2 regions of the Rhizobium sp. AG207R genome follow, and region 2 is predicted to be linked to the other one. Evidence: predicted binding sites of a transcription regulator. Region 2 holds the regulator's gene; the other holds the start of a gene.
The links. The regulator LexA, encoded in region 2, represses DNA repair genes until DNA is damaged. The targets are predictions, from matches to a motif close to TGTTCNNNNTGTGTTCNG.

Region 1 (5,452 bases), on a different contig from region 2:
GCGGGACATTTTCGGCACCATGCTCTGAGGCGTCTTGAAGGGTATTTCCAGAAGAAGTGGTGAAAGCGGAGCGGGCTACCCGAGCTTCGGGCGTCCCGCCTCCGCAACAAAAAGGGGAGTGGCACATGAGCAGAGTGGCATTGGTAACCGGCGGTACGCGCGGCATCGGAGCCGCCATTTCGATGGCGCTGCACAATGCGGGTTACAAGGTGGCGGCAACCTATGCCGGCAATGACGAGAAGGCCCGGGCTTTCCACGATGTGACGGGTATCTCGGTCCACAAATGGGATGTCACCGACTATGAGGCGTGCGGCAAGGGAATTGCCAAGGTCGAGCACGATCTGGGCCATGTCGACATCCTGGTCAACAATGCCGGCATCACCCGTGACGCCATGTTCCATAAGATGACGCCGCAGCAGTGGCATGAGGTCATCAACACCAATCTCACCGGCCTCTTCAACATGACGCATCAGGTCTGGCAGGGCATGCGCGACCGCAGCTTCGGCCGCGTCATCAATATCTCTTCGATCAACGGCCAGAAGGGGCAGATGGGCCAGGCGAACTATTCCGCCGCCAAGGCAGGGGATCTCGGCTTCACCAAGGCGCTTGCCCAAGAAGGGGCCGCCAAGAACATTACCGTGAACGCGATTTGCCCTGGCTATATCGGTACTGAGATGGTGCTGGCGGTGCCGGAGAAAGTGCTGAACGAGCGCATCATCCCGCAGATCCCCGTTGGGCGCCTCGGCGAGCCTGAGGAAATCGCCCGTATCGCGGTTTTCCTCGCCAGCGACGATGCCGGTTTCATCACGGGATCGACCATATCTGCCAATGGCGGCCAGCTCTTCGTATAAGCAATTCCAGAAGAAGCGCAGGGCTTTCCCGCGCGAAGCTGCGTAAAGGCAATGAGATTGGAGCGGCTTGGAACTCTTGCGGGAGGCTGAGCCGCTTCAGGCCGTTTTGGAGCCAGATGCCGAAAAGTATCAGGGGATTTTCGGACGACATCACGCCTACTTCTCAGATTCCAGAGTGGATTCAGATTTTAGGCCGACTCGACCTAAAATCATCTGGCTCTAGGGGCGGATTAAGAGTTCCCAGTCCCGGCGTGCAATCATCCCCGGTTTGAATTTGCTTGCTGTCGCTGCCGTGGCTTGAATTCTAGAACGACGGCTTCAAGTGCGACCTGCTGCTTTTCCTTGCCGCGTGCTCTTGCCGCGCTGGCGAGGGCGTAGAAAGTCGTGCCGATGAGCACCAGTGCTGCAATGCTTGCGATGATTGCGGCCATGATGCGGTTCCTTTCTCAAAACACTGCTACCTTCCCGCGGTTCATGTCGCGGGAAGACGATTTTCCTGAGGGAACGGTTGTTCCGTGAGTTTGTTCCAGAGCGGGTCTGACCGGCCGGCCATCAAGGGTGATCGGTCAGCCGATGCTGGCTTTAGCGGCAGCGAGCTTCGTAACGGTGACCATACCGATCGCGGTAGATGCAATATCCGCGACGATCTTCCGAGCGTCCGATGAGGTTGCCGACCACACCGCCAGCGACTGCGCCGACAGCGGCGCCACCCCAGCTATGCGTGGCTACGCCGCCAATCAGCGCGCCGGTACCGGCTCCGATGGCCGTGCCTTTTTCCGTAGACGTGCACGATGCCAATGCGCCGAGGACGGCGATCGCGAGGATGATCTTCTTCATGGTGTAGCTCCCTAGTGTTGCGAGGTTTGAACAACAAACCGCGGATCAAATCCGTCCCATCAATAACAGAATAAGGACAATAACGAGAACAAGCCCGAGACCACCCGATGGGCCATACCCCCACGCCCGGCTGTAACCCCAGCTGGGTAGTGCGCCGATCAGCAGCAGAATCAGTATCACAAGCAATACCGTACCAAGCATGATGTGTCTCCTCCATGTCGATCGCTTGAATGTCCCGCCAATATCGCTTCCGATCCGACGTTATCCTTCCAGCGCTTCAGCTCAAATCCGTATCCAGGAATAGGCTGAGTTCCGCAATTCTGTGCAGATAAACTTGCGTGCTCGATAATTGTTCCGGCTAAGAAATAAAAATGCGAGTAGGCGGGGGCCCGGGCGCTTAGGGAAACGTTAGTGCGGCAACGTCATATCGCCGTCGCCGGAGCGATGGGAGATCCGTCTGTATGGTTAAAATATGATTAAAATACAATGGCTTGCGGTGAACGAAACGGGAAAGGCCCGATGTCTGTGATTCGTCGGCGATTCGTTCTCTATTTGGACTTGGGCTAACCGCGAGCCTCCTCCAGGTACGCCATCAAGGTGCCGGAAGGGCGAAGTGGAGCCCAGGTGAACCGCATAGATGGTGCTTTCGCCGGCCGATTGGTTAATTTGCTGCAGGTTTGTGGGAGGCTCGTCTATTCATGGCAGTGCTATTTCGCGATGCTGTTCCGACGAAATACAATATGTAGCCGTGAACGAATACGATACCTGCCTCTATCCGCGATTCGTCACCGATTCGTTCCGGCTTTGATCGATGTGTTAATGGCTGCAGCTATTGCGTGTATTTGCTGATTCGTTATAGCTGCGCTCGTTAAAAGGTTAATCACAATCGCAGATTCGGCCGGAATTCGGGTCTCAACCATTCAGAGTCCGGTATGTCCGTGCCAGGGAAGCACTAAATATTGTGGAGAACAGAAACGGAACCGCCTGGAATCCGCGATTCGTCTCCGATTCGTTCCGGCTTTGGCCCGGATGTTAACGCGATCCCTTGATTCACGCGAAACTTCATTATTTACAGACCATTAACCATAATGCGATCGGAAATTTCGCTGGCTGAGCATTCTCCGCTTGACTCCTTTTGCGCTGGAAAAGTTACGTAAACAAGATTCAGCATTTGGTGTGAATCTTTTCATTGAAATCCATATGTAGTCGTGAACAAATAAGGAACTCAGTGGAGTCAGCGATTCGTCTCCGATTCGTTCTCAAGCTGTTCCGGAATCGCCGGGACTCGCATGGGATGCAGCCGAAATGTAGCTTATGGTTGAGGCGATCAAATATGAAATCGGTTGTTGTCGTATCTGTTTTTTCATTCGGGTCTTGCCTTTGTCACATATGGTCGTCATCTGTTCGTTTCCTCCAGGAGGAACATGCTGATCGGAAGACGGTAGTTTCTCGCCCATGCACGGACCTATGACTCAGACTTCGCAGCCCATGATCCTGAGCGGACGCGGCGTAACCGCGGTGCTCGGACCAACCAATACCGGCAAAACCCATTATGCTATCGAGCGCATGGTGGCACACGGCAGCGGCGTGATCGGCCTGCCGCTGCGGCTGCTTGCCCGCGAGGTCTATACGCGCGTCGTCGAAAAGGTCGGGGCACACAATGTCGCGCTCGTGACCGGCGAGGAAAAAATATCGCCACCCAATGCGCGCTATTCGGTCTGCACCGTCGAGGCCATGCCGCGCGAGACGCGCGCTTCCTTCGTCGCCATTGACGAGGTGCAGCTTGCCGGTGACCTAGAGCGCGGGCATATCTTCACCGACCGTATCCTGCATCTGCGCGGCCGCGATGAAACCCTGCTGCTTGGTGCCGGCACCATGCGGCCGATTCTCGAACAGCTTCTGCCAGGAATTACCGTTCTCGAACGGCCCAGGCTGTCGCATCTCTTCTACGCCGGGCAGAAGAAGATCACGCGCCTGCCGCAGCGCACGGCGATCGTCGCCTTTTCCGCCGACGAGGTCTATGCGATCGCCGAGCTTATCCGCCGCCAGCGCGGTGGCGCGGCCGTCGTTCTCGGGGCGCTCAGTCCACGTACCCGCAATGCGCAGGTGGCCCTCTATCAGGAAGGTGATGTCGAATATCTGGTTGCGACAGATGCGATCGGCATGGGGCTCAACCTCGATGTCGATCATGTCGCCTTCGCCCAGGACCGCAAGTTCGACGGCTATCAGTTCCGCAACCTCAATCCGGCCGAGCTTGGCCAGATCGCAGGTCGTGCCGGCCGTCACCTCAAGGACGGCACTTTCGGGGTGACGGGGCAGGTGGACCCGTTCGATGACGAGCTGGTGCGCCGGATCGAGGGACACGAATTCGATATGGTCAAGGTGCTGCAATGGCGCAGCAAGGATCTGGATTTCGCTTCGATCGCGGCGTTGCGTGCAAGTTTGGAAGACGCGCCTCGCGTGCAGGGCTTGACGCGGGCGCTGCCTGCGGTAGACCAGCAGGCGTTGGAATATCTGTCACGCGATCTGGAGATAGTCGATCTTGCCAGCAACCCGGCTCGGGTTGAGAAATTGTGGGAGGCCTGTGCGCTTCCCGACTATCGGCGCATCACGCCTGCCCAGCACGCCGATCTCATTGCCGCCCTCTTTTCCGATCTCGTGCGCTATGGCACGGTGAAAGAGGATTTTCTGGCCGAACAGGTGCATCGCGCCGATCGGACGGACGGCGAGATCGACACGCTTTCGGCGCGAATCGCGCAGATAAGGACTTGGACCTATGTGTCGAACCGGCCCGGCTGGCTTGCCGATCCGACACACTGGCAAGAAAAGACGCGGGAAATCGAAGATCGATTGTCCGACGCGTTACATGAGAGGTTGACGAAACGCTTTGTTGATCGCAGGACATCTGTGCTCATGAAGCGCCTGAGAGAGAATGCGATGCTGGAAGCTGAAATCAGTGTGAATGGAGATGTCTTCGTTGAGGGACATCATGTGGGACAGTTGACCGGATTCCGGTTCACGCCTATCGCAGGGACCGAAGGGCCTGATGCCAAGGCTGTCCAGACGGCCTCGCAAAAGGCGCTGGCGCTGGAATTCGAGGCACGTGCCGCACGTCTGCATGCGGCCGGCAACGGCGATCTCGCGATCAGTGCCGATGGCCTCGTGCGCTGGCTCGGCGATCCCGTCGCGCGCCTGTCAGGCAGCGATCATGTCATGCGTCCGCGCGTCATCCTGCTCGCCGACGAGCAGCTGACCGGCAATGCGCGCGATCATGTCGCTGCTCGTATTGAACGCTTCGTGAATCACCACATCAGCACCGTCCTGAAGCCGCTGGACGATCTCCAGCGCGCCGAAGATCTGCAGGGCCTTGCCAAGGGACTGGCCTTCCAGCTGGTGGAGAATCTCGGCGTTCTGTTCCGCCGCGACGTTACGGAAGAAGTGAAGTCGCTGGATCAGGACGGGCGTGCCTCGATGCGCCGTTACGGCGTTCGCTTCGGCGCCTACCATATTTTCGTGCCCGCCCTTCTGAAACCCGCTCCGGCCGAGCTCATTACGCTGCTCTGGGCACTGAAGAATGACGGCCTGGACAAGCCCGGCTATGGCGATCTGATTCCGGTTCTAGCTGCCGGCCGTACCTCGGTCGTTACCGATCCTGGATATGAGCGCACATTCTACAAGCTTGCAGGCTTCCGGTTCCTCGGCAAGCGCGCGGTGCGTATCGACATTCTGGAGCGCTTGGCGGACCTCATTCGTCCGCTCCTGCA
Region 2 (5,452 bases):
CTAACGCTGAATTGTGCAATGCAGTATCAACTTTTGGGCACTGCAGAAGCGCCTCTAATTATGCTAGGCGGCGAAACCGGCCCAATTGAGCCCTGTTTGCGTCGATTTTGGTTGAATTCATCGCCTGCTAACGGCAAAAATCGCGCAAAAGCTGTAGTTTTGCGTGGGGACGGCGGCGAGTGCCTAATTTGGAGGCATCCGAGCAGCGGAAAGAGGGTGGGGACGTTGCTGCGCTCTCGCAGCCTCGCCCTGTTGTTGCCACGAATATCTTGCCCGCCGAAGTGCCGCGACGGGAACGGACGCAGGACCAGACGCGGCTGACATCCCGGCTATTGCGGGTATCAAGCCGCATTCGGCTTGGCACCTTCGGATTGATCGAAGAGGAGGCGGCCCATGGTCGCGCGGTCCTGCTTGCGCCGATCTATATGGGCCTTGGTGCAATTTTCTGGTTCAAGGCTGGCAGCGATCCGCCTCCACAGGCTGTTCTTGTAGGCCTGTTGGTCTTCACCAGCGGCTTCGCGCTCATGCAGGAGGCAGGCAGGCTGTTTCGCCATCTGCTTTTGGCAGGCATGCTCCTTTGCCTGGGCATGGCGCTGGCGCAATGCGAGAGCTGGCGGGTTTCTACCGTCATGCTCGATTCGGCCGTGACCACGACCGTGACCGGTCAGATCGAACGACGGGAATCCTATGACAATGGACGCTGGCGCTATGTCGTTCGCGTCGAGGCAACGGAAAAACCTTCCATTCGCCGCGCGCCGCAGCGGGTTACGATCTTCGTGCGCAAGCAGGCGGAGCCGTTCGATCTCGGTGATCGCATCCAGGGTAGGGCGCGGTTGACGCCGCCGGCCGGACCGGCCTTGCTTGGTCTCAACGATTTCGCCTTCAGTTCTTATTTCAACGGTATCGGTGCGAACGGCTTTGCCTACGGAACACCGGAATTGCTGTCGCCATCCGGTGACAACGCGGCCGGCTCCTTATTGGATGCGGCCGATATTTGGCTTGCTGGCCTGCGCAACAGCATAGGCGACAGGATCAGGCAAACCTTGCCGGGAGATACCGGCGCCTTTGCCGCGGCGCTTGTCACCGATGAGAGACGCGCAATCTCCAAGAATACGACGGAAGCGCTGAGAATTGCCGGCCTGACCCATATCATTGCAATTTCCGGTCTGAACATGGCGTTGTCGGCCGGCATTTTCTACATCGGCCTACGCTACTTGTTCAGCCTGTTTCCCGGTGTCGCGCAGGCCTGGCCGACCAAGAAGTTCGCAGCCCTCGGTGCGCTTCTCACTGTAACTGCCTATTATCTCATCTCCGGCTTCGGTGTATCCGCCGAGCGGGCCTTCATCATGATGGCGATCATGCTTGTGGCCGTGCTTTTCGATCGGCCATCGATCAGTCTGCGCAATGTCGCACTTTCAGCGATCATCATTCTTGTACTGTCGCCGTCGCAAGTCCTCGGTCCGAGCTTCCAGATGTCCTATGCGGCGACACTGGCGCTGGTGTCGGGCTATTCGCTATGGAAGCGGCGGCGGCATCGCGAAAACATTTTGCCGCGCGTCCGTCTATTGAGTCCGCTATTGTTCGTCATGCGCTTCTTCGCAGGCGTGACGTCGACCTCGTTCATCGGCGGCGCGTCGACGGCTATCTTCTCGATCGAGCATTTTCACCGGTTGGCGACATATGGGCTCGCCGCCAATCTCGCTGCTATGCCCATCGTCTCCTTTATCGTCATGCCATTCGGCATGGCGGCGATGCTGCTCATGCCGCTCGGTCTCGACGGGCCTTTCTGGAAAGTAACCGGCGAGGGACTGGAACTCGTTATCGTGATCGCAAGAACCGTAGCTGGTTGGGGAGGCGACATTACCTTCGGTCGCCAGCCGGCCTGGCTGATGCCGACATTCATTATCGGCTTCCTGATCATGAGCATATTGCGGACCCGGCTTCGTCATCTGGGCCTGCTATTATCGCTCTTGTCCATGGGCTTGGCGGCATTCGGATCTGGCGTACCGAAACCCGACCTGATGATCTCCGAAGATGGCGTCCTAGTCGCATTGCGCCAGGACAATATACTCGCGACCAATCGCGAGAGACCGCAGGCCTTTATTTTCGAACAATGGCAAAAGGCACTGGTTGCGGCGGACCATCAGCCTCCGACCATGCTCCCGGCTGACAGCCGACTTCCACAAATCGGCAAGGCAGATCGTTATAAGCGATTGAACAGTGAAGAACAGAAGGCGGTCCGTATCGCAATGGAAGAAGCCTTGGACCGCACCATGCAAGGCAGTTTCGCCTGCCAGAAAGGAGCATGGTGCGCGGCCATGCTTGAAAACGGCGCGATATTGGTCACTATCGAAAACGCGGCCTACCTGCCTGCGGCTTGCGACACGGGGAACATTATCGTGACGCCAATCCGGCTACGGCTCGACCATTGCCGTTCCGGAGCGATGCTCATAACCGGTGCGACATTGCGTAAAACCGGCTCCATCGAAATGGTGCTTACCGGAGACAAGCCCATCCTCTCAACCGCATTCGAGAACCCGCAGCGTCCCTGGACCAGGCATCGAACCTACGATTGGCGCACCGGCAAATTCGACGCGCCAATTGCGCCCACGTCACCCGCCATCGACAATTCACCGGTCAGTGATAGCGGCGAATAAGGCCAACGAGCTTGCCTTGGACCTTCACGCGATCCGGTCCGAAGATGCGGGTTTCGTATGCCGGGTTTGCAGCCTCAAGCGCGATGGAAGCACCCTTGCGACGGAAGCGCTTCAGTGTCGCCTCTTCGTCATCGACCAGCGCCACGACGATGTCGCCGGGATTGGCCGTCGTCGAATTGCGGATGATGACCGTATCGCCGTCGAAGATGCCGGCATCGATCATCGAATCCCCTCGAACTTCAAGCGCATAATGTTCGCCGGATCCGAGCATGTCGGCGGGAACGGTAATGTCGTGCGTATTGTTCTGGATGGCCGAGATCGGAACACCGGCAGCGATGCGGCCCATCACGGGCACCGACGCCGAGCTATTGTGATCGTCATTTGCCACCTTCGACGGAGCGGGCGGGGCAACGGGCTGCGGCTTTCCGAGGCTGCCCTCGATAACGCTCGGAGAAAAGCCGCGGCGCTGCTGCAGGCTCGGATTATAGGCGTCGGGAAGCTTGATGACTTCGAGCGCTCTGGCCCGGTTCGGCAGCCGGCGGATAAAGCCCCGCTCCTCCAGTGCCGTAATCAGGCGATGAATACCGGATTTCGATGCCAGATCCAGTGCATCCTTCATCTCGTCGAAAGATGGCGGAACCCCGGATTCCTTCATGCGTTCGTGAATGAAGAGAAGCAGTTCCTGCTGCTTGCGCGTCAACATCGTCTTGGAACCCCAGAATCAAGAAAAGCTGTGAAACAAATCCAGAACGGACACTATATGTTCCATATGTGTTCCGCAAGTACTTAAATTTCGGTAAAGCCTTGTGAGGTCAGTTAAATAATTACCATTTGCGAATGGATCGGCTCCGAACATCGGCGCGCTGTGTCTCCGTTAACCTGCAGAAAAATAAGAGAAATGCCGCTCTACTCGCTTCCGAGACTTTGTCGTTCAGCCCGTGCGCCGAGCATTTGGATGAACGTGCCGCGCGGCTGCATGAGCCAGCCATGGCAGAGAATCAGCAATCACGTTTGCGAGATTGCCTTCGATCCATGTCGTGTGCTCCGGGTGTTCCATGCTTCCATCTTGAATTGCGCGGGGGATGGGCGCAAATCTGCTTCGGCAAGCAAACAGGAGAAGCCATGATTTCGTCTCCGCATCCGCTGGATCATCTCGTGCTGCCGACCGTCGATATCGCTCTGGCACGCGAGCGCCTCGGCAAGCTCGGTTTTACAGTGGCTCCAGATGCGCGCCATCCCTTTGGCACGCAGAATGCCTGCGTCTTCCTTGCCGATAAAACCTATCTCGAACCTCTGGGCGTCGCGTCTGCGGAGCAGTGCGAGAAGAGCATCATGGATGGCAATGTTTTTGTTGCCCGCGATCAAGCCTATCGCTTCCGGGTCGGCGAAAATGGCTTTTCGGCCGTGGTATTCGGTACGGATGACGCGGTGGCGGATGACGAGCGCTTCAAAGCAGCTGCGATTTCGGCGGGGCAGATGCTGGATTTCTCCCGTCCCATGAAGATGCCGGATGGAACGGAAACCACGGCCGGTTTTCGTCTTGCCTTCGCCGCCGATCTGCGCGCGCCGGATTTTCTCGCTTTCTGCTGTCAGCGCATCAATCCGCTGCCGGCTGACCGCAGTGTGCTCGAGCGTCACGAAAACGGCGTGACTGGTATCGCGCGGGTAGCGCTTTGCGCGCCGAAGCCGGCGGCCTATCGCGGCTTCTTCGAGGAGCTTGTCGGTGGCCCGCGCATTATGGAGCATTCCTTTGGCCTGACGATCAAGGCCGCCAATGCCGATCTGGAGATTTTGACGCCGGAAGGAATGGAGGCATTCTATGATCTACCTGTTCGCACGAATGATCCGGGGCTCAGAGCACGTGCAATCCTTTTCAAAACGCGCGATCTTTCCGTGACATCGTCGCATTTCACTGCTAACGGCGTCACCTATACGCGTAAGAACAATCGTCTATTGGCGAGGTTGGCACCCGGTCAGGGCGCATTGTTCGCCTTTGAGGAGATAATATGAGCACGAATTCGGAAGTCACCGTCGGCGAGGGTGCCTCCAAGGTCCTCTTTTCCAATACTGCAAAGCTGTCGCTGATTGCCGGCCCCTGCCAGATGGAAAGCCGCGACCATGCGTTCATGGTTGCCGGCGTCCTGAAGGAACTTTGCGGCAAGCTGGGCATCGGCCTTGTCTACAAGTCCTCCTTCGACAAGGCGAACCGCACATCGCTGTCAGGCAAGCGTGGCATCGGCCTGGAAAAGGCGCTGGAAGTCTTTGAAGACCTGAAGAAGGAATATGGCTTTCCGGTTCTGACCGATATCCATACGGAAGAGCAGTGCGCCATCGTTTCCAAGACGGTCGATATCCTGCAGATCCCTGCTTTTCTGTCACGCCAGACCGATCTTTTGGTTGCAGCCGCCAAGACCGGCCGCGTGGTCAACGTCAAGAAAGGCCAGTTCTTGGCGCCGTGGGACATGAAGAACGTGCTTGCCAAGCTGAACGACAGCGGCAACCCGAATATTCTTCTCTGCGAGCGCGGTGCCTCCTTCGGCTACAACACGCTGGTCTCGGATATGCGCTCGCTGCCGATCATGGCGGCGATGGGCGCGCCCGTCATCTTCGATGCGACCCATTCCGTGCAGCAGCCTGGTGGGCAGGGCGGTTCGACCGGCGGCGACCGCCGCTTCGTCGAGACGCTGGCGCGCGCGGCCGTCGCCGTCGGCGTTGCCGGTCTCTTCGTGGAGACGCATGAGGATCCCGACAATGCACCGTCCGACGGCCCAAACATGGTCTATTTGAAGGATATG

Region 1: the regulator LexA is predicted to act here: its motif matches at 2,897-2,914, upstream of JJQ51_RS09390 (helicase-related protein).

The regions. Positions count from the first base shown of each region.
Region 1 is NZ_JAEPVT010000003.1:398,939-404,390, reverse strand. It holds gene JJQ51_RS09410 (beta-ketoacyl-ACP reductase) at 126-851, shown strand; gene JJQ51_RS09405 (hypothetical protein) at 1,109-1,282, opposite strand; gene JJQ51_RS09400 (YMGG-like glycine zipper-containing protein) at 1,434-1,688, opposite strand; gene JJQ51_RS09395 (DUF3309 family protein) at 1,734-1,889, opposite strand; gene JJQ51_RS09390 (helicase-related protein) at 3,156-5,452, shown strand, end outside.
Region 2 is NZ_JAEPVT010000009.1:134,501-139,952, forward strand. It holds gene JJQ51_RS21890 (ComEC/Rec2 family competence protein) at 180-2,657, shown strand; gene lexA (transcriptional repressor LexA) at 2,638-3,360, opposite strand; gene JJQ51_RS21900 (VOC family protein) at 3,780-4,667, shown strand; gene kdsA (3-deoxy-8-phosphooctulonate synthase) at 4,664-5,452, shown strand, end outside.